3 regions of the Shewanella sp. 6_MG-2023 genome follow, and region 3 is predicted to be linked to each of the others. Evidence: predicted binding sites of a transcription regulator. Region 3 holds the regulator's gene; each other region holds the start of a gene.
What was found. The regulator sigma-54, encoded in region 3, starts transcription at its own class of promoters, with help from an activator protein. The targets are predictions, from matches to a motif close to GTTGGCACGNNNNTNGNNT.

Region 1 (4,220 bases), on a different contig from region 3:
AAATGCTGCATCTGTATTTTCAAAACCGATGTGATAACAACTGCCAGTGGTTAATGTTTGCTGAACATTCCAGTTCAGGCCTTGCATGTGTGGATCATGCAGACCAAAAACGATCCCTTGCAATGTCACAGCAACTTTAGTTAACGACACGGGTTGGCATTTAAACGCTGGCTGTTTTGAGTAAGGGTCAAACTGACTATCAAGTGGGGTATTAACGCCCTTACCTAACGAGAACTGCTCAGACCAATGCATTGACATAAACCCCAAGTCTGGCGCTTGGGAGTCATCTGCAACCACTCTTGCCACGGCAAAATTGGTTATTGATAAATTAGGGGCAGCAAAAGTTACCAAGTCGTCTTCAATTAATTTTAATTGCGCTAAAGTCGAAGGATGAACAGCAATAACAGGCTCTGGGATACTGGCTCTAAGCGCCGCAATATGACCTGTGCGGGTCATGGTGTGCCATTGATCTCGGCTGCGACCACTGTTTAAGCGTACTTGCCCAGCTGGCAAAGGGGCTATTTGGCAATCTGCAGTGGTTTCAATAAATTGCGCTTTTGATGATGCGGTGGCGAATATGCCATCGGCAAACAATCTTTGCTTATTGCCCCCTATGGCACCATGGTTAGCAGCAGGCCACTGCGTCGGTAGTAACTCATCATATTGCTCATCCGTTAAATCAGCCAAACCGCTTAAATCAAACTGCTTGCCTGGAAAAGATTGCTTTACAAGCTTAGATAACTGGGCAAATTCTTTAAAAACGGCAGCACTGTTTTTAAAGCTAAAACTTTGTTCAAAACCCATCGCTTTTGCGACTTCTGCCAAGGCCCACCAATCAGCTTTTGCAGTGCCTTTAGCTTGTATAAAGCCACGTTGGCGGCTAATCACTCGCTCACTGTTAGTGACAGTGCCACATTTTTCAGACCAACCCTGTGCAGGTAATAACACATCGGCTAATTGCGCAGTCGCAGAGTCTTGTGTTATCTCAGACACCACCACAAAAGGACAGGTTTCTAATGCCGCAGTTATTTTTGCAGTATTAGGCAATGACACCACTGGATTAGTGCCCATAATCCACACCGCTTTAATTGTTCCATCTGCCATAGCATCAAATAATTCAACGGCTGTGAGACCCTTATCAGTCGCGATCACCTCAGACTGCCAAAAATCTCCTAACACTTGACGCTCCGGCTCAGAAAACCCCATATGACAAGCAAGTTGTGTCGCTAAACCGCCCACTTCACGCCCACCCATGGCATTCGGTTGGCCTGTAAGTGAAAAGAAACCACAACCTTCCTTACCAACCTGACCAAGAGCTAAGTGACAATTGATTATCGCATTGCTAGTGTCAGTGCCTGCAATAGATTGGTTTACCCCTTGGCAGCTAGCTGTCATGACTTTTGCGTGAGAGATAAATAACTGATAGAAATCCTGCAACTGAGCAATAGGCACTAATAACGCTTGGGCAAGTGTTTCAACATCAGTGGCTTGACTGGCAACGTGTGCTAAGGTTTGAGTGAAGTTTTCAGTGTGCGCATCAATATATGGCTGATTTAACGCTTCATTTTTGGCAATGAAATTCAGTAAGCCATTAAATAATAACGTATCTGTCCCCGGCGCGATTTGAAGATGTAAGTCTGCTTGGCTTGCCGTAGCAGTTTTAGCTGGGTCAATTACGACAATTTTAGTGCCATAACGCTGGCGGGCTTTAATCATCCGCTGAAATAAAACCGGATGGGTCCACGCTGCGTTTGAACCCACGAGTACTATTACTTGTGCCTGTTCAAAATCGTCATAACAACCCGCTACAACATCCTCTCCATATGCGCGCATGTGCGCACTTACAGCAGAAGACATACAAAGGCGTGAATTGGTATCAACATTCGCCGTGCCAATAAAGCCTTTGGCCAATTTATTAGCCACATAGTAATCTTCAGTTAAAAGTTGCCCTGATAAATAAAATGCAACTGAGTCTGGTCCATATTGCGCAATAGTTTGTTTAAAGGTGTCAGCAATTGTCGTGATAGCTTCAGGCCAAGCAACTGACTTACCAGACTTATATTTGGGATAACGTAAACTATTTGGCTGGACTAAGCTTTCTAATAAACGCTCACCTTTGGCACATAACTGACCTTTATTGGCTGGGTGAGTACGATCACCTTCAAGCTCAAATCCAATGTCGTTAAGACTGCTAGGGGTTACACTTATTCCGCAGCCGACGCCGCAATAAGCACAACTAGATTGGATATTAGACATGCAACTTCCCTTCACTGACTCAAATTCAATGACAATAACGTCGCAAATCTCGTGCCAATTGCTAACTTAATGATTTACAAACCGTTTACAAATAAGGCAAATTTAAAATCGCTACTTTTGTTCAACAAAAGTGCACCAAGCCGCACCAATAACGCACATGTCGTTGAAAACAAAAGAAAATTAATACCACTTTAGAGGTATACCGTATAGGTAGTGTGATAAATGCTAAGCCATGAATTGAATATTCATGTGGAATTATTCTTTGAGCTAATGTCGGCGGAAATATAAAAGTTATTTATAAACAGCAAAACTGGGGCAATAAAAAAGCGCTGAATTTCAGCGCTTTTAAACTTTGCTTAAAGCTAAATAATCATCAGTTATTTAGCAACGCGGCCATCATCATGGCAGCTATCACAAGTCGGTTTTTCACCAACATTCATGTCATGTGGTGCGTGACAGTCTTGACACATTAACATGCCATCATGTGGCGCATGGTTTTCATCCATTTCCGCAAGTGTTCCGTGACAGTCTTGACACTGCGCGAACTCATGCTCACCGTCAGCAGATGGCTCGCCATCAGCATGACAACTTTCACAGCCACCCATTTCAGCGTGGAAATCAGCTAAAACTTCATCTGCAGCGAATGCATTTGATGACAAAGTTACTACAGCTAAAGCTGCTGCAAACATTGCTACAAGTATTTTATTGCTCACTATTATACCCTCCAGTTACGATAGTCAAAAAGGCTCTAATAGAGAAACCTTTAATCGATATCAATTTTCAGAACGACTTTTTTAGGCTCAGTTATAAACTTAGCTAACACTGGTTAATTTAGCAACACTAAATAGTCAGCGGCAAAATTCAATCATCATCTCTGACACCTAAAAAGCGTTACATAATGTATCACCTTGAAAAGAAGGTTATATTAACGAGTTAAAATAAAAAGGGAAGCAATAAAAAAGGAGCTATTAAGCTCCTTTTATAACCAAGATCACATTATTAACTATTTCTAAGGGCGCTAATACGTTTTTCTAGTGGTGGATGGCTCATTAAAAAGTCAGTCATTGAACGTTTACCGTTAATACCTAATGCTGACATTTGCGCTGGCATTGCACCCGTTTCTGGGCCAGTTTTTAAACGCTCTAATGCCGCAATCATCTTATCTTTGCCAGCAAGCTTGGCCGCACCTTCATCGGCTTTAAACTCACGAATACGAGAGAAGTAAGCCACAACCATAGACGCTAAAATACCAAATAACATGTCAAGTACGAAAACCACAGCCATGTATGCAAACATACCAAGACCTTCACCCTCTTCATCATTACTCGCAACGAAGTTATTCACAATACCTGCAACAACACGAGCGGCAAAAATAACGAAGGTATTCACGACACCTTGAATAAGGGTCAAGGTGACCATGTCACCGTTAGCCACGTGGCTAACTTCGTGAGCCAGTACGCCTTCGATTTCATCTTGGGTCATACCGTAAAGTAAGCCTGAACTCACAGCAACTAGCGCGTTATCTTTACTTGGGCCCGTTGCAAATGCGTTCATCTCTTCAGATTGGTAAATTGCCACTTCTGGCATTTTAATCCCAGCTTGCTGCGCTTGACGAGCAACGGTGTCAACTAACCAACGTTCAGTATTATCACGAGGGTTTGTAATAACTTCACAACCCATGGTTTTCTTCGCCATCCACTTAGAGATAGCTAAACTGATAAATGCGCCGCCAAAACCAAACATAGCAGCAAAAATTAATAAACCACTCATGCTTGATGTGCTTACACCAAGCAGAGACATCACAATCGAAGCAACTAGCAAAATGGCTAAGTTGGTGGCGATTAGTAAACCGATACGTAACATTACAACTCCTAACTGGCATTCATGCCGACATAAACTCAACGCCTGAGCTCAATGCTCAAGCTGACTTGAACGCAAAAATATTATTAAACACTTAACGACAT
Region 2 (4,220 bases), on a different contig from region 3:
ATTACTGTAATCATTAAACTTGAGCTGGTAAGTCGTGCCTCTCGGAATGATTAAGTAATCCCATTGCTTAACTTGAAGTTGACCATATTCACTTAACAGCGTTCCTTCACCTTGGTGGACAAAGACCACTTCATCAGCATAGGCATTACGGTAAAACTCAGCCGTATCTTCAGTGACTTTGGCTGTGTACATGGCCACATCACTGTTATAAAAAATCTTGTTACGGGCACTGAAAAAGTTGCCGCTGCAATCAGCTTGGCGCGAATCGAGTTTGTAGTTTTGGATTAACGAGTCTTGCCACTCGTCGCCGTGCTCAAGAGCATAGGGAGCCACCGCTAATGCCTTAGTCGGCATATTATGGTGATATTTATTGGAGTAAATATTGGCAAAGCCGTGAGTAGAAAACAGTTCTTCACGGTAAAGCTCGCCAGAGTCTTTTTTAAAAGCGATATGGCGTTTAGAAGGTATTTGTCCTTGTTGAACATAAACCGGCATCGTAACTCCTCAACTCTTATTCGTTTGGTTGTCGTTATTGAGCTTCATTAATCTGCTTTGTTAATGTTTTTCTAGCGCAGCGTTAATAAACTATTTGTGATCTAGTTAACAATTTAGTTGCTAGGATGGACAAAAAAAAGAATAATAAACCACTTAACTTAATCTAATTTTTAGATGGTTAATAAAAGTTTACATAAGTGTCACGACTGCAGAACACTTAAAGGCAGAATAGGGACATGGAGGCTTAAATGAAAATCGATGTAGAAGCATTTAATGTGCTACAAGTACTTGTTGAAGAAGGAAGTTTTGCTAAAGCCTCTGAGCGGCTACACAAAGCGCAATCAGCAGTAAGTTATCAAGTAAAAAAACTCGAGCAACACCTAGGGGTGACTTTATTTAATCGGTCTCAATATCGGGCTGAATTAACCCCAGAAGGCAAAGTGATTTTGGCTGAAGGCCAACGGTTACTGCAACATTTAGCCAATATTGAACATTTAGCCAGTCGTTTTAGCGAAGGTTGGGAGCCAAAGCTTGAATTGGTGATTGACGGCGCGCTGCCAATGGAGCCTATCATGACAGCGTTAAAGCGCATGTCTGAGCATAATATTCCTACCAAGATACAACTTAACATGGAATTTTTAGGCGGCGTTCAACATCGTTTTGAGCGAGATAAAGCCGATTTAATGCTGGTTAAGGATTACCTTGCAGGGCCTTATTTTTCTGCCCAACAACTGCCACCAGTGACCAGTTTATTGGTTTGCTCATCGCAGCATCCTCTTGCTGAGTTATCCGGTGTTACCCTGACTGATCTGCAGCAACATGTAGAATTAACCATTGAAGACTCATCGCCGCAAAAACTACACCGAGACGAGTTACAGTTTGGCGGCGACAAAGTGTTTTACTTATCAGGCTTTATTATGAAGAAAAATGCCTTACTAAAAGGGCTAGGTTTTGGCTGGATGCCGGAGTTTCTTATTAATGATGAGCTTACGGGCAAGAATTTAGCCATAGTAGATTTTGTTGGTGGCCATAGATTTAGATTTACCCCGCAGTTAGTATCTACCCTAGAAAGGCCACTTGGGCGGGCGGGTCGATTATTTACTGAGTTAATTTCAGAAGAATTTGCAACTTTTAATCAATCAACTAATGATCAAAAAATTAGTCATTCGGCCATTGGTTAGTTATGGATTGCATAAGTATTATCGTTTTACTGTTAAGGATTTAAATGAAGTATTGGTTAATGAAATCGGAACCTGATGAGTTCAGCATTGACGATTTAGCAGCATGTTTACCACAGTCAGAACCCTGGCAAGGGATACGTAATTATCAGGCGAGAAACTTTTTACGGGATGAGGTAAAAACAGGAGATTTAGTGCTGTTTTACCATTCCAGCTGTAAAGTTCCCGCTGTTGTGGGTATTGCCGAGGTGACCTCAGATGCGGTGACTGATTTAAGCGCCTTTGATAATCAAAGCCCTTATTTTGATCCTAAATCAGATAAACAAAAACCGAGATGGGTTGCAGTAGATATTCGTTTTAATCAAAAGTTAACCCGCATTATTACCTTGGCGCAGTTAAAAGCTGATCCAAAACTTGCTGACATGGTATTGGTAAGTAAAGGCGCTAGGTTGAGTGTTCAGCCTGTGACAGAAGAAGAGTTCAACTATATCGTTGCCTTATAAATGCTTTATAAATGCTTTATAAATGCCTTAAACATAAAAAAGGAGTGCTAATAAATTAGCGCTCCTTTTTTAACATTCAATAGTAACAGCAATTAAAATTGGTTTAGATTAATAGCTTTCTTTTGCCACTATGGTTTGTCCAATCGGCGTGAGGCTCAATAAAGCCAGCTTCACATGTTGTATAGCAAACGGAATACCAATGATAGTGATAAAACAAGCTAGAGCATGGGTGAGGTGACCGATGGCCAACCAAATACCGAAAAATAAAAACCAGATTACATTACCTATCATCCCTAATGGACCGGTACCAAAGTCTTCTGTGCCTGATAGGTGTTTACGATTTACATTTTCTTGGCCGAATGGCCAAAATGCCATTTCACCAATGACGAAACAGGCTCGGCCAAAGGGGATACCGATAATACTAATAAAACATAAGAGCCCAGCTAGCCACCAAGCTAAGCCCATTATAAAGCCGCCCATGATGAACCAAGCGATATTAAAAACTAATCTTAATACTGACATCTAAAATCCCTTACTTGTTGTAATAACTTACTATTTTTAATCGTGCTTTGTACAGTTTGTTAGTCGAACTATGCACTATTGAAGCGAAATCTGTGCCACATTATATATATTTTTTATCTTGCTGAATTTAAACGATAATTCTATAAGGTATATTGTCTCTTAAACTCTCAGCATAAATAGGTTAGTTAAAAACAACATTTTTTAGTTAAAATAATAACTCTACTCATTGATGTTGAGATAAACATGTTTGCCACCACACCAGTACAAACCATTCGATTTGCAGAGCAGGCAATATTTGTAAAACGCGATGATTTACTCCACCCGGATTTCAGTGGTAACAAAGCGCGAAAATTTCAATATTTTCTCGAGCAAGATTTCCCTCTAGTAAAAAAACTGGTTGGCTATGGCTCAGCGCAAGCAAATTCGCTGCACTCTTTAGCTGCCTTAACCAAAATGCGCGGCTGGCAACTTGATTATTATGTTGACCATATAGCTGGCTATCTTAAGCAAAACCCCCAAGGAAACTATAAAGCGGCCTTAGACAACGGCGCCAACATCATTGAAAAGCCAGCGGGTATTGAGCTGAACCTAGAGACTTATGTACAACAAGATATTCAAGCGCCGTATGAATCGAACAAACAGCTTGTCGTTAAGAGTACGGTGTTTGTTCCCGAAGGCGGGCGTTGTGAATATGCTCAGCTAGGGCTTGATCAACTAGGGCGAGAGATTATTGAATGGCTTAAACAAAATAATATGAAAAAGTTAGAGCTATTTCTTCCTTCAGGTACAGGTACCACGGCACTTTACTTACAACGTTTTTTTGTCGAATTCAGTAAAACAGCCAGCAGATCAGACCTCTCGCTGCCCAGTGTAACGGTATTAACCTGCAGCTGTGTTGGCGGTGATGAATATCTCACTAAGCAGTTTTATCAATTAACCGATAATACTGACTATCATCCAAGGATCATCTCTAATGGTAAAAAGTATCATTTTGGTAAGTTGAACCGTCAGTGTTATGACATGTGGCAACACGTCAATAAGCAAGGTATTGAATTTGAATTGTTGTATGACCCAGTTGGTTTCATCATGCTGGAGCATTATCTAAATACTGCAAACCTAAGCGGCGATGACTTAAACAAAGGTGCTGCTGTTCCTGTGATGTATTTACATCAAGGGGGCTTGCTGGGTAATCCAAGCATGTTAGCGCGCTACAAAAGGAAATATCAACAGCAAGGATGATAGCGGGTTTATATCTAGGCTAGATAAGCATTCATTAGAGACAATATTGAAAATTGATTTGAATTATGACGTTGGAGAGTTGCTTAGAGAAGGATTTGAAAAGTGCTCTTGGGTGAGGGTAACTTCATGTTGCTCAGTTCTAATAAACGTCCGGTAAGGTGTGAGAGGAAATACCGAGAAGCGATGTCTATTGAGTAACTGAGCAAATGAATAACGCAAGCGTTAAAAGTCTTACTTGTTAGCCGTAAGTAACCATTTCATAAATGTTAACGCTTCAGTGCGC
Region 3 (4,220 bases):
CCCAGACTTGATTGATTCTGAAAAGAAAAAAGATGAGCAACCACATTTACCAGACAGCGCTAAACCCGGTGATGACACGCCACCAGCTATAATTGAAAACAACAATTTATCTGCTGTAGAGGCTGTGAACTCAACTGAAACACCCGAAGTAACTGAATCACTTAACGCTGAGGCGCAGGCGACATTGTCAGCCCCAGCAGCTGAGCAAAATGACTAATGACCCAAATTACGTTAACCGCTGAAAATCTCGCTAAGAGTTATAAAAGTCGCCAGGTAGTAAAAGATGTCAGCCTGACGGTAAAAACCGGCCAAATTGTTGGCTTACTTGGCCCTAATGGTGCGGGTAAAACCACCACCTTTTATATGGTCGTAGGCCTAGTCAAAAGTGATAAGGGCCGCATTCTGATCGATGAAGATGATTTAACCGCAGATCCAATGCATTTGCGCGCCCGAAAAGGCATTGGCTACTTACCTCAAGAAGCCAGTATTTTTCGTAAGCTCACAGTACACGATAATATAATGGCAGTGCTTCAAACTCGCAAAAGCTTATCAAATGAGCAGCGCATTGAAGAACTGGAACATTTATTAGAAGAATTTAACATAACTCATATCCGTGATAGCCAAGGTATGGCGTTATCGGGAGGCGAGCGTCGCCGAGTTGAAATTGCACGCGCATTAGCGGCAAATCCTAAGTTTATTTTATTAGATGAACCTTTTGCAGGGGTAGATCCTATCTCAGTAATCGACATCAAGAAAATTATTCAACAACTTAAAAGCCGTGGTTTAGGGGTGCTAATTACCGACCATAATGTCCGTGAAACACTTGATGTGTGTGAGCGAGCATATATTGTGAGTCACGGAAACTTGATTGCTGAAGGAACACCTGCTGAGATCTTAGTCAATCAGCAAGTTAGGTCGGTATACTTAGGTGAACAATTCAAGCTATAGTTAGCACTATTCAGTTTTTAGTATGGCATTCGCGGCCAACAACAAACCTTAATCTAGTCTATTTTTCTAGGATCATAAACTAGCGCCCACACTGTTCGTCGCGATGATGTAATTCAATTAGGGACAAGCGGTACATGAAAGCCTCACTCCAACTCAAAATGGGTCAACACTTAACCATGACCCCACAGTTGCAACAAGCGATTCGCTTATTGCAACTTTCCTCATTGGAGCTACAGCAAGAAATTCAACAAGCACTTGATTCAAACCCGCTATTAGAGCTTGAAGACGAATTCACTAAAGCCAAAGAGCCCGTAAAAGAAAACGCCCTGCAAACTGACACCGATTTTAGTGATAATAGCCAAGTCACCATAGAAAAAGACACCTCAACGGTTGATACCACTGAATCGCTCACTAAAGATTCTATGCCTGAAGAACTCCCTATGGATACCACATGGGATGAGGTGTATACCGCCTCGCCGACTTCTGGCTCTGGCGCAGTATCGAGCGGTAATGATATGCCGTTTCAAGGCGAAACCAGTGAAGGCTTGTATGAGCATCTTGAATGGCAAAAAAACCTCACTCCCTTTTCTGAAAATGACTTAGTGATTGCAACCGCCATTATTGATGCCATTGATGAGCGCGGTTACCTCACCCAGAGCGTTGAAGACATTTTGCAATCCTTAGGCACTGACGATATCGAACTCGATGAAGTTGAAGCTGTACTTAAACGGGTACAACACTTCGATCCCGTCGGCATTGCAGCGCGAGATTTAAGTGAGTGTCTATTAATTCAATTAGGCCAATACCCTAATGAAATTCCTTGCATAGATAATGTTAAGTTACTGATTAAAGATCATCTTGATTTAATCGCCGGTCGTGACTTTAGGTTACTGATGCGTAAAACCAAGCTTAAAGAAGATGATTTACGTGAAGCCATTGAATTTATTCAAACGCTCAATCCACGTCCAGGCTTGCAAATTACCCCCATTAAAGATGAGTACGTCATTCCTGATGTTACTGTACTTAAAAAGAATGGTCGCTGGGTGGTCGAGCTAAATCCCGATAACATGCCTAAAATTGGCGTTAATCAGCAATATGCAGCTATGGCCAAAGGCGGTTCAAGCCAAGCTGACAGCCAATTTATTCGTGGTCATTTACAAGAAGCTAAATGGTTTATCAAAAGCATCGATAGCCGTAATGAAACCTTACTAAAAGTGGCTAACTGTATCGTACAATTTCAGCAAGGTTTCTTTGAGTTCGGTGAAGAAGCCATGAAGCCGATGGTGCTCAATGATATTGCTGAAGCGGTTGAAATGCACGAGTCGACCATTTCACGGGTCACGACCCAAAAATACATGCATACCCCCCGTGGACTTTTTGAACTAAAATATTTTTTCTCAAGCCATGTAAGTACCGATGATGGTGGAGAATGCTCTTCTACAGCAATTCGCGCATTTATTAAAAAGCTCGTAGCTGCAGAAAACCCGAAAAAGCCTCTTAGTGATAGTAAAATGGCGACACTATTGGCTGAACAAGGGATTAACGTTGCTCGACGTACGATAGCCAAATATCGAGAGGCAATGCTCATCCCTCCCTCAAACCAACGCAAAAGCTTATAACTTTTGTTATTGGAGGATGACCTATGCAAATTAACCTGACTGGAAACCATATTGAAATAACTCAATCTTTACGGGAATACGTGCAAACAAAATTTTCAAAGCTTGAACGACACTTCGAACAGATCAATAATGTTCACGTTGTGCTCGATGTTCAAAAGCTACAACAGATTGCCGAAGCCAAACTGCACCTAAAAGGCGGTGAAGTGTTTGCTGTATCGCGTAACGCTGATATGTATGTGGCAATAGACGCCCTGATAGATAAGCTAGACCGTCAGGTAATTAAACATAAAGAGAAACTCACTAAGCATTAACGATGGAACTTCGTACCATCCTGCAGCCGGCGTGCACTACCTGTGCCACTCCGGGCAGTAAGAAAAAGGTACTGGAATTAATCAGCAATTTAATGGCTGCCCAGTACCCAACCCTTTCTTCACAGGCTATTTTTGAAAGTCTAATAGCGCGTGAAAAAATGGGCAGTACAGGTATAGGAAATGGCATAGCAATTCCACATGGGCGCTTAGATAATATCGAAGAACCCATTGCTATTTTAATCAAATGCGAAGAGCCAATCGCCTTTGATGCCATAGACAAGCAACCTGTAGATATTTTATTTGCGCTTCTTGTACCTGCAGATCAGTGCCAGCAACACCTAAGCACATTATCTAGCATGGCAGAGAAACTCAGTGATAAATTGATACTTAAACGACTTCGAAAGAGTCATGACGCTACAGAACTTTATCAGGTTATTACTGCATGAAACTTGTCATCGTATCGGGACGTTCAGGTTCAGGAAAATCAGTCGCACTGAGAGTGCTTGAAGATTTAGGTTATTACTGTGTTGATAACCTGCCACTGCCACTGATTGGCAGCCTGCTTGAACAGCTTAAAGATAGTAACGAGCTTGTCGCCATTAGCGTCGATGTGCGTAATATCGAAGAGCAAGGCAAAGTACTCAAAGAGCAAATTGCTTTACTGTCTGACGATACCAGCATTACCAGTTTCTTTTTAAACGCCAACGATAAAGTGTTACTGAAGCGTTTTAGTGAGACCCGCCGATTACACCCACTGTCTAAGAATCAAATTTCGTTACAAGAAGCCATTAAGCTTGAGGGGCGGTTACTCGAACCCATAGCCAAAATGGTTGATCACTATATCGACACCTCGCAAACTAATATCTACGAATTGAGCGATCATGTTCGGCAAATCTTGCTAGGCAGTGTTGATAAAGAATTAGTGGTACATTTTGAGTCATTTGGCTTTAAGCATGGCATGCCGGCTGAAGCAGACTTTATGTTTGATGTGCGCTTTTTACCGAATCCGCACTGGGAGCTTGAGTTAAGGCCCTACACAGGCCTAGATGCGCCCGTGCAAGAGTTCTTAGAGCGACAGCCTTTGGTGAATAAGTTTATCTGGCAAATTGAAAACCTTTTTGACACTTGGATGCCACATTTAGAGCGTAATAACCGCAGCTACCTGACCATTGCCATTGGTTGTACTGGCGGTCAGCACCGTTCGGTTTATATTGCCGATCAGCTCGCTAAACGTTTCAACAACTCTAAGCACAAAGTCAGCGCCCGCCATAGAGAGCTTGGCATTGAATAAGCTAACCACATCGCCAGCCAAAACGGTGGCCTATTCAAAGCAAATTACCAT

Region 1: a site for sigma-54 is predicted at 2,297-2,315, ahead of Q4533_RS04060 (nitrate reductase). Genes of this name have one in related genera too.
Region 2: a site for sigma-54 is predicted at 2,780-2,798, ahead of Q4533_RS07385 (YccF domain-containing protein). Genes of this name have one in related genera too.

What each region holds. Positions count from the first base shown of each region.
Region 1 covers NZ_JAUOQU010000004.1:153,348-157,567, forward strand. Annotated here, with positions in the region: gene Q4533_RS04060 (nitrate reductase) at 1-2,256, opposite strand, end outside; gene Q4533_RS04065 (cytochrome c3 family protein) at 2,634-2,969, opposite strand; gene htpX (protease HtpX) at 3,256-4,119, opposite strand.
Region 2 covers NZ_JAUOQU010000009.1:65,391-69,610, reverse strand. Annotated here, with positions in the region: gene Q4533_RS07400 (homogentisate 1,2-dioxygenase) at 1-495, opposite strand, end outside; gene Q4533_RS07395 (LysR family transcriptional regulator) at 744-1,676, shown strand; gene Q4533_RS07390 (EVE domain-containing protein) at 1,721-2,176, shown strand; gene Q4533_RS07385 (YccF domain-containing protein) at 2,285-2,698, opposite strand; gene Q4533_RS07380 (1-aminocyclopropane-1-carboxylate deaminase/D-cysteine desulfhydrase) at 2,942-3,937, shown strand; gene Q4533_RS07375 (hypothetical protein) at 4,169-4,220, opposite strand, start outside.
Region 3 covers NZ_JAUOQU010000014.1:53,680-57,899, forward strand. Annotated here, with positions in the region: gene lptA (lipopolysaccharide transport periplasmic protein LptA) at 1-217, shown strand, start outside; gene lptB (LPS export ABC transporter ATP-binding protein) at 217-948, shown strand; gene Q4533_RS10090 (RNA polymerase factor sigma-54) at 1,083-2,567, shown strand; gene hpf (ribosome hibernation promoting factor) at 2,591-2,878, shown strand; gene ptsN (PTS IIA-like nitrogen regulatory protein PtsN) at 2,881-3,324, shown strand; gene rapZ (RNase adapter RapZ) at 3,321-4,169, shown strand; gene Q4533_RS10110 (HPr family phosphocarrier protein) at 4,195-4,220, shown strand, end outside.